DNA from 2 places in the Cupriavidus sp. KB_39 genome. Region 2 is predicted to be linked to the other one. Evidence: riboswitches for the same ligand, from Rfam matches in the RefSeq annotation. Region 2 holds a riboswitch; the other holds the start of a gene.
The links. Region 2 has a riboswitch for cobalamin ahead of AB4Z27_RS24595 (TonB-dependent receptor plug domain-containing protein). Riboswitches for the same ligand answer to the same signal wherever they lie in the genome.

Region 1: it holds a riboswitch for cobalamin, as region 2 does, so the genes downstream of both, AB4Z27_RS10955 (TonB-dependent receptor) here and AB4Z27_RS24595 (TonB-dependent receptor plug domain-containing protein) in region 2, are expected to answer to the same signal.

What each region holds. Positions count from the first base shown of each region.
Region 1 is NZ_JBFREV010000011.1:18,615-23,230, reverse strand. Features, by position in the region: gene AB4Z27_RS10960 (PepSY domain-containing protein) at 1-395, opposite strand, end outside; gene AB4Z27_RS10955 (TonB-dependent receptor) at 406-2,433, opposite strand; cobalamin riboswitch at 2,650-2,900, opposite strand; gene msuE (FMN reductase) at 3,125-3,706, shown strand; gene AB4Z27_RS10945 (DUF1852 domain-containing protein) at 3,750-4,616, shown strand, end outside.
Region 2 is NZ_JBFREV010000043.1:25,214-29,829, forward strand. Features, by position in the region: gene AB4Z27_RS24570 (sulfite exporter TauE/SafE family protein) at 1-114, opposite strand, end outside; gene AB4Z27_RS24575 (EVE domain-containing protein) at 125-565, opposite strand; RNA gene ssrS (6S RNA) at 678-894, opposite strand; gene AB4Z27_RS24585 (cell division protein ZapA) at 1,219-1,557, opposite strand; gene AB4Z27_RS24590 (hypothetical protein) at 1,554-1,889, opposite strand; cobalamin riboswitch at 2,091-2,354, shown strand; gene AB4Z27_RS24595 (TonB-dependent receptor plug domain-containing protein) at 2,429-4,387, shown strand; gene AB4Z27_RS24600 (FecCD family ABC transporter permease) at 4,424-4,616, shown strand, end outside.

The DNA.
Region 1 (4,616 bases), on a different contig from region 2:
CAGCGCGCAGGCTTGCCGGTGAACTGCTGGGCAGTGGCCTGCGCCGTGGCWGCATCGACGCGCTCGATGACGCGSCCATCGGTGGCCGCCACGGTATGGGGCTGACCCTTGCCATCAACCATGCGATAGACGGGCAGGCTGCCCGCCATCTCAAGCCGCAGGCTGCGTGGAAAGCTGGACAGCCCCGCCGCCGCCATCGCCGCATCGGGCGTCGTGGCCACGGCACGCACATCGAGCGGCGGCAGGCTGGCCAGCCGCTCGGCATCGGTCAGCGCGGGAAAGCCGACGTACATCATCACCAGCCCCGAGCCGAACCACATCGCGATCAACAGGCAGCCGGCGATGCCCATCCAGCGATGGATCAGGTACAGCCAGCGCCGGATCTTGCGCCACATCGCCCGGGCCTCAGAAGTAGAAGTTGGCCGACAACTCCGCCGAACGCGGACGCCCCAGCAGCCATTGCTGGCCCCCGTTCGAGACCGATTCGGCGTAGTCCTTGTTGAACAGGTTGTAGACGCGCAGCGTCAGCGCCGCCTGCTTCGAGACACGCCACGACAGCGCCGTATCCACCGTCGTATAGCTCGGCACGCGCACGCGGTTGGCCGTGTCCGCGTAACGTCCGCCGACATAGCGCAGGCCCGCGCCGAACGTCCATTGCGGGATGAAGTTCCACGTCAGCCACGCGTTGGCGGCCTGTTGCGGCACGCTCGTCGGCACGTTGCCGGCGCGGGAGACCAGCACCCCGCCGACCGACTCGTTGAAGTCGTCATAGCGCGCGCGCAGCACGGTGCCGTTGACGTCGAGGCGCAGACCGCGCAGCACTTCCACGCTCGCCGAGGCTTCCAGCCCGCGCGACGACTGCTCGCCCACCTGCTGGGTGATGGTCGGATTGACCGGATCGCGCGAAAGCAGGTCGTTCTTGCGGATCTCGTACGCCGCGAAGGTCCATTCGCCGCGATTGCCCCAGAACGCCTGCTTCATGCCCACTTCCACCTGCATGCCGGTGGCGAGGTTGAAGTTGCGCTGCGCGTCGGACGTGGTGATCAGCGCGCCGAGCGGATCGGTCGCGGTGGCGTACTGGGCGTAGACGGCCAGGCTCGGGGTGAACTGGTAGACGGTGCCCACGCGCCACGTGGTGTTGGCGAAGGTCTTGTCCCAGGCCGAGCCGGCCACGAGGTCGGTGCGCGTCAGGTCGGCATGGTCGAAGCGCACCCCGCCGATGACCGACCACTGCGGCGTGAGGGCGATACGGTGCTCACCGAACAGCGCGTACTGCGTGGTGTTGCTGCGGAAGCGCGGCGAGGTAACGACGCCCGGCGGGCTGAAGAACAGGCCCGGATCGAAATCACGCGCCGGTACGGTGGAGGTGCCGTCATAGGGCGAGTTGTTCGAGTGGGTGAAGTTGACCTTGTTGACGTCGAAGCCCACCGTCGTGGTGTTATCGAGCCCGAACAGCTTGCTGCGCACCGTCATGTCGGCGCGGTTGCCCACCTGCTCCTGGTCGTGCAGGATTTCCAGATAGTCCCCGCGGCGCACCTGCGAGGTGGCCGGCAGATAGGTAAAGGTCTCACTGTCGCGCCAGTGACGGTGGCTGGTCAGGTAGTAGAACTGGTTGCGCACGGTGACGCGGTCGTTCGGCGTCCATTCGGCGCTCAGGCGCGTCCAGCGGTCGCGATAGCTGATCTCGGCATCGCCAACGTTGTAGTTCTTCTTGCGCAGCGAGCGGTCCAGGCTGCCGTTGACCAGCGGCGTGCCGAGGTATTGCTGCGGATGCTGGGTGCCGTCGTCATAGGACAGCGTCAGGTTGAATTCCGGATTCACGTCCAGCCGCACGGACGCCGACACCATCAGGTTGTTGGCATCGCCCCGATCCACCCAGCCAGCCGTCCGGTTGTAGGCCGTGGKGAAACGGTACGACAGGTTGTCGTTGACCTTGCCACCACTGTCGAAGGCCACGCGCGCGGTCTTCTCGGTGCCGCCCGTGATCTGGAGTTCGTTCTCGATCGGGCCTCGGATCGGCTTCTTCTGCACCACATTGACCACGCCGCCGATCGCCCCTTCGCCATACATGACCGATGCGGGGCCGCGCAGGACCTCGATGCGGTCTACCGACCACGTATCGAACGGAAAGGTCACCGTACCGGAGGCCACGTACATGCGCGTGCCGTCCAGCAGCTGCATGACCGAGCCCTGCCCGGCGAAGCCGCGCGCGGTCAGCGAGGTGCCGCCGTTGCCCGGCGACGGATTGCCGGTGATGCCGGTTGCCCGGGTCACGGCCTCGCGCACGCTCTGGTCGCCCCGCGCGCGGATGGTCTCGCCGCTGATGACTTCGACGCTGGCCGGCGTCTCGAGCGGCGTCAGGCCCATGCGGCTGCCCGTGTATTCGGGTTTCGAGAGCGCCAGGCCGGGATAGACGGCCTCACTGACGACCACGGGCGGCAGTGACGTGTCCTTCTGTTCGGAGGTTTCCTGTGCGAAAGCACAGGGAAGATTAAGGCCGGCCACGGCACCAAGTGATGCGGCCAGCACGCGCGGTCGACGCCCACGCGCAGGGCGTGACGAAATCTGGGCCGAGCGCGGGCGGCCAGCGGAATGCGCGAACAAGTTGTATGTCATCGTGAAGCCGGACGACCCCGTCCGTGCGAAAGATTTCGATGATGACAACAGGCCGGTATCCGGGCTGACAGGCGGGGAGCGTGCGCTCCCGGGAATCCGTCGCCTTCCCACGCGATGACAACGATGACAATCGCGCAGTGGCCGCCGATCCGATGGATCGACATGACAGTTCCCGAACCTGCTTACCGTTGCGGGGGCAGCACAGGCTTGGTCGCGGCTCGGCGACGTACCTGTTTCCCGTTTAACCCACGKGCATCGCGGGCACCTGCAATCACGGGCGGCACAGGGGACGTGCCGCGGTGCGCATTCTACCCGTAACGGACGGTTACAAAGCGCACATGCTGATCTGGGGAGCACGYAGGCGTGAGAGCGGGATGACCCGGCGGGTGCGCCCGATAACTCACATGACTACTGCTCATGMATTGTTGAAATAAAGCCATTTTACTTCATCGATGCACATCCATACGATTGGCATGTCGCGTGAGCCTCGCAACAGATGAAAGCAAAAATGACACGTCCACTCCGTCTAGTAGCGGTTTCCGGCGGGCTACAACGCCCCTCCAAGTCTGCAGCCCTGGCAGAGCACCTGCTAGACCTGATCGCAGACGAACTTCCGTGCGAACAGCGCTTGGTTGAACTGGGTCAGCTCGCACCGCGGCTTGCCGGRGCGGTCTGGCGCACCCACTTGCCCGACACGGTGGAGCGGGAACTTGCGGCGGTTGAGCAAGCTGACGTCCTGGTGGTGGCAACACCGGTGTTCCGCGGCTCCTACACCGGACTGTTCAAGCACTTCTTCGACTTCATTCATCAGGACGCCTTGATCGACAAGCCTGTGTTGTTGGCTGCCACCGGTGGCAGCGAGCGCCATGCCCTGGTGATCGACCACCAGTTGCGGCCGCTGTTCAGCTTCTTCCAGGCGCGCACATTGCCGCTGGGTGTCTACGCGACCGACAAGGATTTCGTCGACTACCGCCTGCAGAACCAGGCCCTCATCGAGCGGGCCAGGCTGGCGATCCAACGGGCACTGCCGTTGGTCGAACTGACGCGCCACGCAAGGCCCGCTCTGGCCGAGGAAGTGGTTGTGGCCTGAAACAAGAATCGACTTCTCTCAAAAATTAGGTCACTGGATCGCAATGAACAAAGAACTTGCCTTTAGCCTCAAGAGCATTCTTTTCGATGAAAACTATCAGCCATCGGACAGTACGCGCGTAACCACCAATTTTGCCAACCTGGCCCGGGGAAAGAGTAGGCAACAGAATCTGCGCAACACGTTGAGGATGATTGACAATCGCTTCAATGACCTGGCGCATTGGGACAATCCGACCGGAGATCGCTACGCTGTCGAGCTCGAGATCATCTCCGTGGAGATGAGTGTCGACGCCAAGCGCGGCAACGATGCATTTCCGTTGATCGAGATACTGAAAACCTGCATTCTCGACAAGAAAACGCACAAACGCATCGACGGCATCGTGGGGAATAACTTCTCCTCCTACGTACGCGATTACGACTTCAGCGTCTTGCTTCCAAGGTACAACGTTGATCGAGCGGAATTCCGCACGCCAGACGATTTTGGTGACTTGCATGGAAAGCTGTTCAAGCAGTTTGTTGCCTCGCGCACTTACAAGGAGCGCTTCCACAAGCCGCCTGTCATCTCCATAAGCGCCTCGACCAGCAAGACCTATCAGCGGACCGGAAACCAGCACCCCGTACTTGGGGTCGAGTATCAACAGAATGAACTGTCCTCGACCGACCGATACTTCGCAAAGATGGGGATGCAGGTTCGTTTCTTCATGCCTCCGAATGGCGTTGCACCCTTGGCTTTCTACTTTTTCGGCGATCTTCTGGGCGACTACACAGATCTCGAGTTGATCGGCACCATCAGCACAATGGAAACCTTTCAGAAGATTTATCGCCCCGAGATTTACAACGCCAATTCTGCAGCAGGGAAACGCTATCAACCGAGCCTGAAGAACCAGGATTACTCGTTGACGCAGATTGTC
Region 2 (4,616 bases):
AAACAGCGTCAGGAAGGGCACCATCAGCATGCCGCCGCCCACGCCGAGCAGCCCGGCGCAGAAGCCGGTGAAGGCGCCGAGGATCAGCAGCCCCGGAATCAGGACAGGACTCATGGTCGCCCCGTCACTTCATCAGCCGTTCGGTGATATAGCGCCATTCGGCCGGCGTGACCGGCGTGATGGAGAGGCGGTTGCCGCGCCGGAGCACGACCATGTCCGCCAGCGCCTCGTGCTCGCGCAGCGCGGGCAGCGGGACCAGCGCGCTCTTGCGCACGAAACGCACGTCCACGAGCGACCAGCGCGGCTCATCGGGCTTCGAGGCCTTGTCGTAGTAATCGCTCTTGGGATCGAACTGCGTGGGATCGGGGTAGGGCTGGGAGCAGACCTCGGCCAGTCCGGCGATGCCGGGCTCGGGGCAGGAGGAGTGGTAGAACAGCACGCCATCGCCGATGCGCATCTGGTCGCGCATGAAGTTGCGCGCCTGGTAGTTGCGCACGCCCGTCCACGGCAGCGTGCCGCGCTTGGCAAGATCGTCGATGCTGGCTTCGTCCGGCTCGGACTTCATCAGCCAGTACTGGGGGGCGCGTTGGCCCGATTTGGCGGCGGGTGGCGTCACGATACCAGTATCCGTCGATCAAAGAAAAAAGGCGGTGGTTCTGAAAACCACCGCCTTCTGAGGGGTCCCCGCCTCGGCCGCTGGGTCGGCATCCTGAACCCAAGTGAGGTTCAGAGTGGCTGCGGAAGTCGCATTTTGGGTACATCACCCACTCAGGGAGTCCAGGCAGAACCAAGACTATGAATGCGGTGACGCGCTCGCCCACACGACATAATCCCGCACCATGCAATGCATATCGGTTCAAGGAGTTATGACCCTCACGAACCAGGCAGGGAAACTGTCAAACGTCTGACTTTATATTCACCTTACGCTGCGAGCAGCTGGGGTGATGTCAGACGTTTGCCGTTTCGAAACAGGATGGGATGAAAACGGCGGTCGGGCGCGATAACCTGACCTGTATGCTGCACCGGTAAGGCGTTTGTGCAGTCTGGCTACACTATACACCGCGTCGTCAGGCATACCAAGTTCGGCATGTYGCAYCGTTACATTTTCAACACCGGACATCGGCCAAATCCGACATTGCGCCATCGGCTTCACATGCCTGTCATGTGCGGCCGATGCGGTGTGATTTCAAGTCCGGCCAGATCCGTCCGATGTCGATGTCAGCCCGGCGCGCGCGGGTCGGTGCCCACGTGCGCGTACTGCCGCAGTGCCTCGTCGGCGCGCTCGTTCAGCTCGCGGATGCGGGCGCGCACGGCGTCCACGGGAATCTGCCCGTCCTCCTCCTGCTTGCGGCGCATGGCCAGCAGGTCCGAGGCGATGCTGATGGCCGCCATCACGGCCACGCGCTCCACGCCCTTGGCGGAGACGTTGCCCTTGAGCTTGTTCATCTGGTTGTCCACCAGCGCCACCGCCTCCAGCAGCGCGGCTTCGTTGTCTGGCGCGATGGCGAAGCGGTAGGGCTGCCCCGCGATGTTCACTTCGACTTGCTTATTGCTCATGCGTGTTCTCCGGGGGCGGGGTGCGCGCCGCTGGCATCGGGGTCCGAGCCGGTGGCCGGGGCGCCTTCGCCCAGCAGGTCGAGCTGGCGCGCATCGCTGGCCGTGGGCAGCTTGTCCAGAATCGACTGGATGCGCAGCTGGGCTTCCTCGATCTTGATATTGAGCAGTTCGCGGTCGGCCGCCATGGATTCGCGGTCCGTGCGCAACTGGCTCGCCTCGGCCCGCAGGCGGTCGATCTCCGCGCGCAGCCGCTGGTTTTCCGCCGCCAGGGTGTCTGCGTGATGCAGCACGCGCCCGATCTTGGCGGCCAGTTGTTCGAGTTCGTTGAGCATAGTGCCTGTCTGTCCGATGGAATGTGGGTCAGGTTTCGGGATTCTAGCCGATGCCGGATCGGCCACGTCGTCAACGAGACGTTTCTGACTGCAGCGTCGCCAGGAAGTTGCATCGATCGTCACGCAACGTGCGGGTAACCGGCCCCGGAGTGGACGGTTCCGCACCACGTCCGCCAGATTGACGGCCCCGGTGAAACTGCCTACACTCGCGCACGTTCCAGGTGCTCGCGACCCTGCCCACAGGGCCGCAGTTCAACGGGAAACAGGGAGTCCGGGGCGCGCCGCGCGCTGGGCCAACCTGTGCTGCCCCCGCAACGGTAAGCGACCGCGCRCGCGCCATGCGCCGCGCAAGGGCCTGCCAGCATGCCACTGATCCACCCCGCCATTTGACGGGGATCCAGCGATCGGGAAGGCGGCCGGCCTGATGTCGTCAGCCCGGATACCGGCCTGAACGCGGGCGCACCGCTCCACAGCGGCGCGCCACTTCGCCACAAGGCCCGCGGGGACGGGCCCGGCCGTACTTCCATCCATCCAGCAACATGCGTTCCTCGCTCCACAGGCAGACCGCCGCGACCCAGCCGCCGGTCCGCCCGCGCGTGCCCGCCATCCTGGCGGCCATCGCCGCCTTCGTGCCCGCCCTTGTACCCGCTTTCTACCCCGCCATGGTCCACGCGCAAGCCGCGCCGGATGCCAGCGGCGCCGCCCCCGGCCAGACGCTCGCGCCGGTGGTCGTCACCGCCTCGCGCACCGCGCAGGCCGTGACCGAGGCGCTGCCGCACACCACGGTGGTCACTCAGGAAGACATCGTCAACACCCARGCGCCGGACCTGCGCTCGCTGCTGCGCGGCCAGGCGGGCGTGGAGTTCGCCACCACGGGCGGCATGGGCGCCAACACCACGCTGTTCATGCGCGGCGCCAATTCCAACCAGGTGCTGATCCTGGTGGATGGCGTGCGCATCGCCGGTGCCAGCGGCGGCACCGCGCAGCTCAGCAATATCCTGCCGGACCAGATCGACCATATCGAGGTGGTGCGCGGCAACGTCTCGGCGCTGTACGGCTCCGACGCCATCGGCGGCGTGGTGCAGATCTTCACCAAGAGCGGCGCCGGCCAGGCCCCGGCGGCYAACGCTTCGGTGGAGTACGGCAGCAACAATACGCGCCAGGGCACCGTCGGCTATGGCGGGCAGGTGGGCGATACCTCGTTCAACGTYACCGGCTCGATGTTCAAGACCGACGGCTATTCGTCGATCGACGCCGCGAAATGGAATCGCGACAACCCCACGCGCGCCCGGCAGGGCATCGGCCCGAACCCGGCCGACAACCCGTACGAGAACAAGAGCGTCTCCGGCCAGGTGAAGCACAAGTTCAGCCAGGACTGGGACGCCGGCGTGGCCGCGTACTACTCCAACAGCCAGTTGTCGTACGACAGCACCAGCGGCAAGCCGACCGACGACCTGCGTATGGATAGCGAGCTGTACACGCTGTCCGCSTTCGTCAACGGCAAGYTGCTGCCCGACTGGCGCACCCATTTCAAGGTYGCCCAGAGCGAGGACCGCGCCGAAACCACCAAGAACGGCCTGTTCGACAGCCTGTTCAGCACGCGCTCGCGCCAGTTCAACTGGCAGAACGAGTACGCGCTGACGCCTGACCACACGCTGCTGTTCGGGACCGACTACCTCCAGCAGGAACTGTCGTCCAGCGCCTACAACGCGCCCATCCGCAATGTGTTCTCGGTYTACGGCGGCTACGAAGGCAAGATCGGCCGCCACCAGCTGCAGCTGAACGCGCGCAACGACCATTATTCGGACTTCGGCAACCAGGGCAGCTTCTTCGCCGGCTATGGCTTCCACCTGACCCAGGCGGTCAAGCTGATCGCCAACGTCAGCAACGCCTTCCGCGCGCCGACCTTCAACGAACTCTATTACCCGAACTTCGGCCAGCCGAACCTCCAGCCCGAGCGTGCGAAGTCGGCCGAGCTGGGCGTGCAGGTGGAGACTGCCGCCACCGGGTTGCTGCGCGTGACCGCGTTCGAGACCCGCTACAACGACCTGATCGTCTCCACGCAGCAGGCCAACGGGCTGTTCCTGGCGCAGAACGTCAACAAGGCCAAGGTGCAGGGGGTGGAGGCGTCCTGGCGCGCCAACCTGCTCGGCACCGATGTCGGCGCCAGCGTGACCTTCCAGAATCCGGTCGATGAGACCAACGGCACCCAGTTGCTGCGCCGCGCGCGCCGCCATGCGTCGTTCGATGTGGGCCGGAATTTCGGCGATTTCCGATTCGGGGGCGAGTGGCTGGTGTCGTCGTCGCGGATGGACAACGGCTCGCGCCGGCTGGGCGGATACGGTATCTTGAACCTCACCGCCCGCTACAACATCGACAAGCAATGGTACGTCGCCGCCCGCGTGGAAAACCTGTTCGACAAGAACTACCAGCTCGCCTATCCGTACGCCACGCAGGGCCGGGCGGGGTTCGTCACGCTGGGATGGCGCCAGAAATGAGGCCCGGCAAGGCGCCGCGCCCGGGCGGGGTCCGCCATGGCTGAGGCGCGCCGCGCGCTRGCCGTCTGGCTGGTCCTCGCCCTGGCGGGGCTGGCCGTGTTCGGCCTGTCGCTCGCGCTGGGCAGCGTATCGCTCGATGCCTCGCAGCTCTGGCAGGCCCTGACCGCCACCGATGCCGGCATGGCCGGSGCGATTGTCAGGGAATTGCGACTCCCCCGYGCCGTCGCCG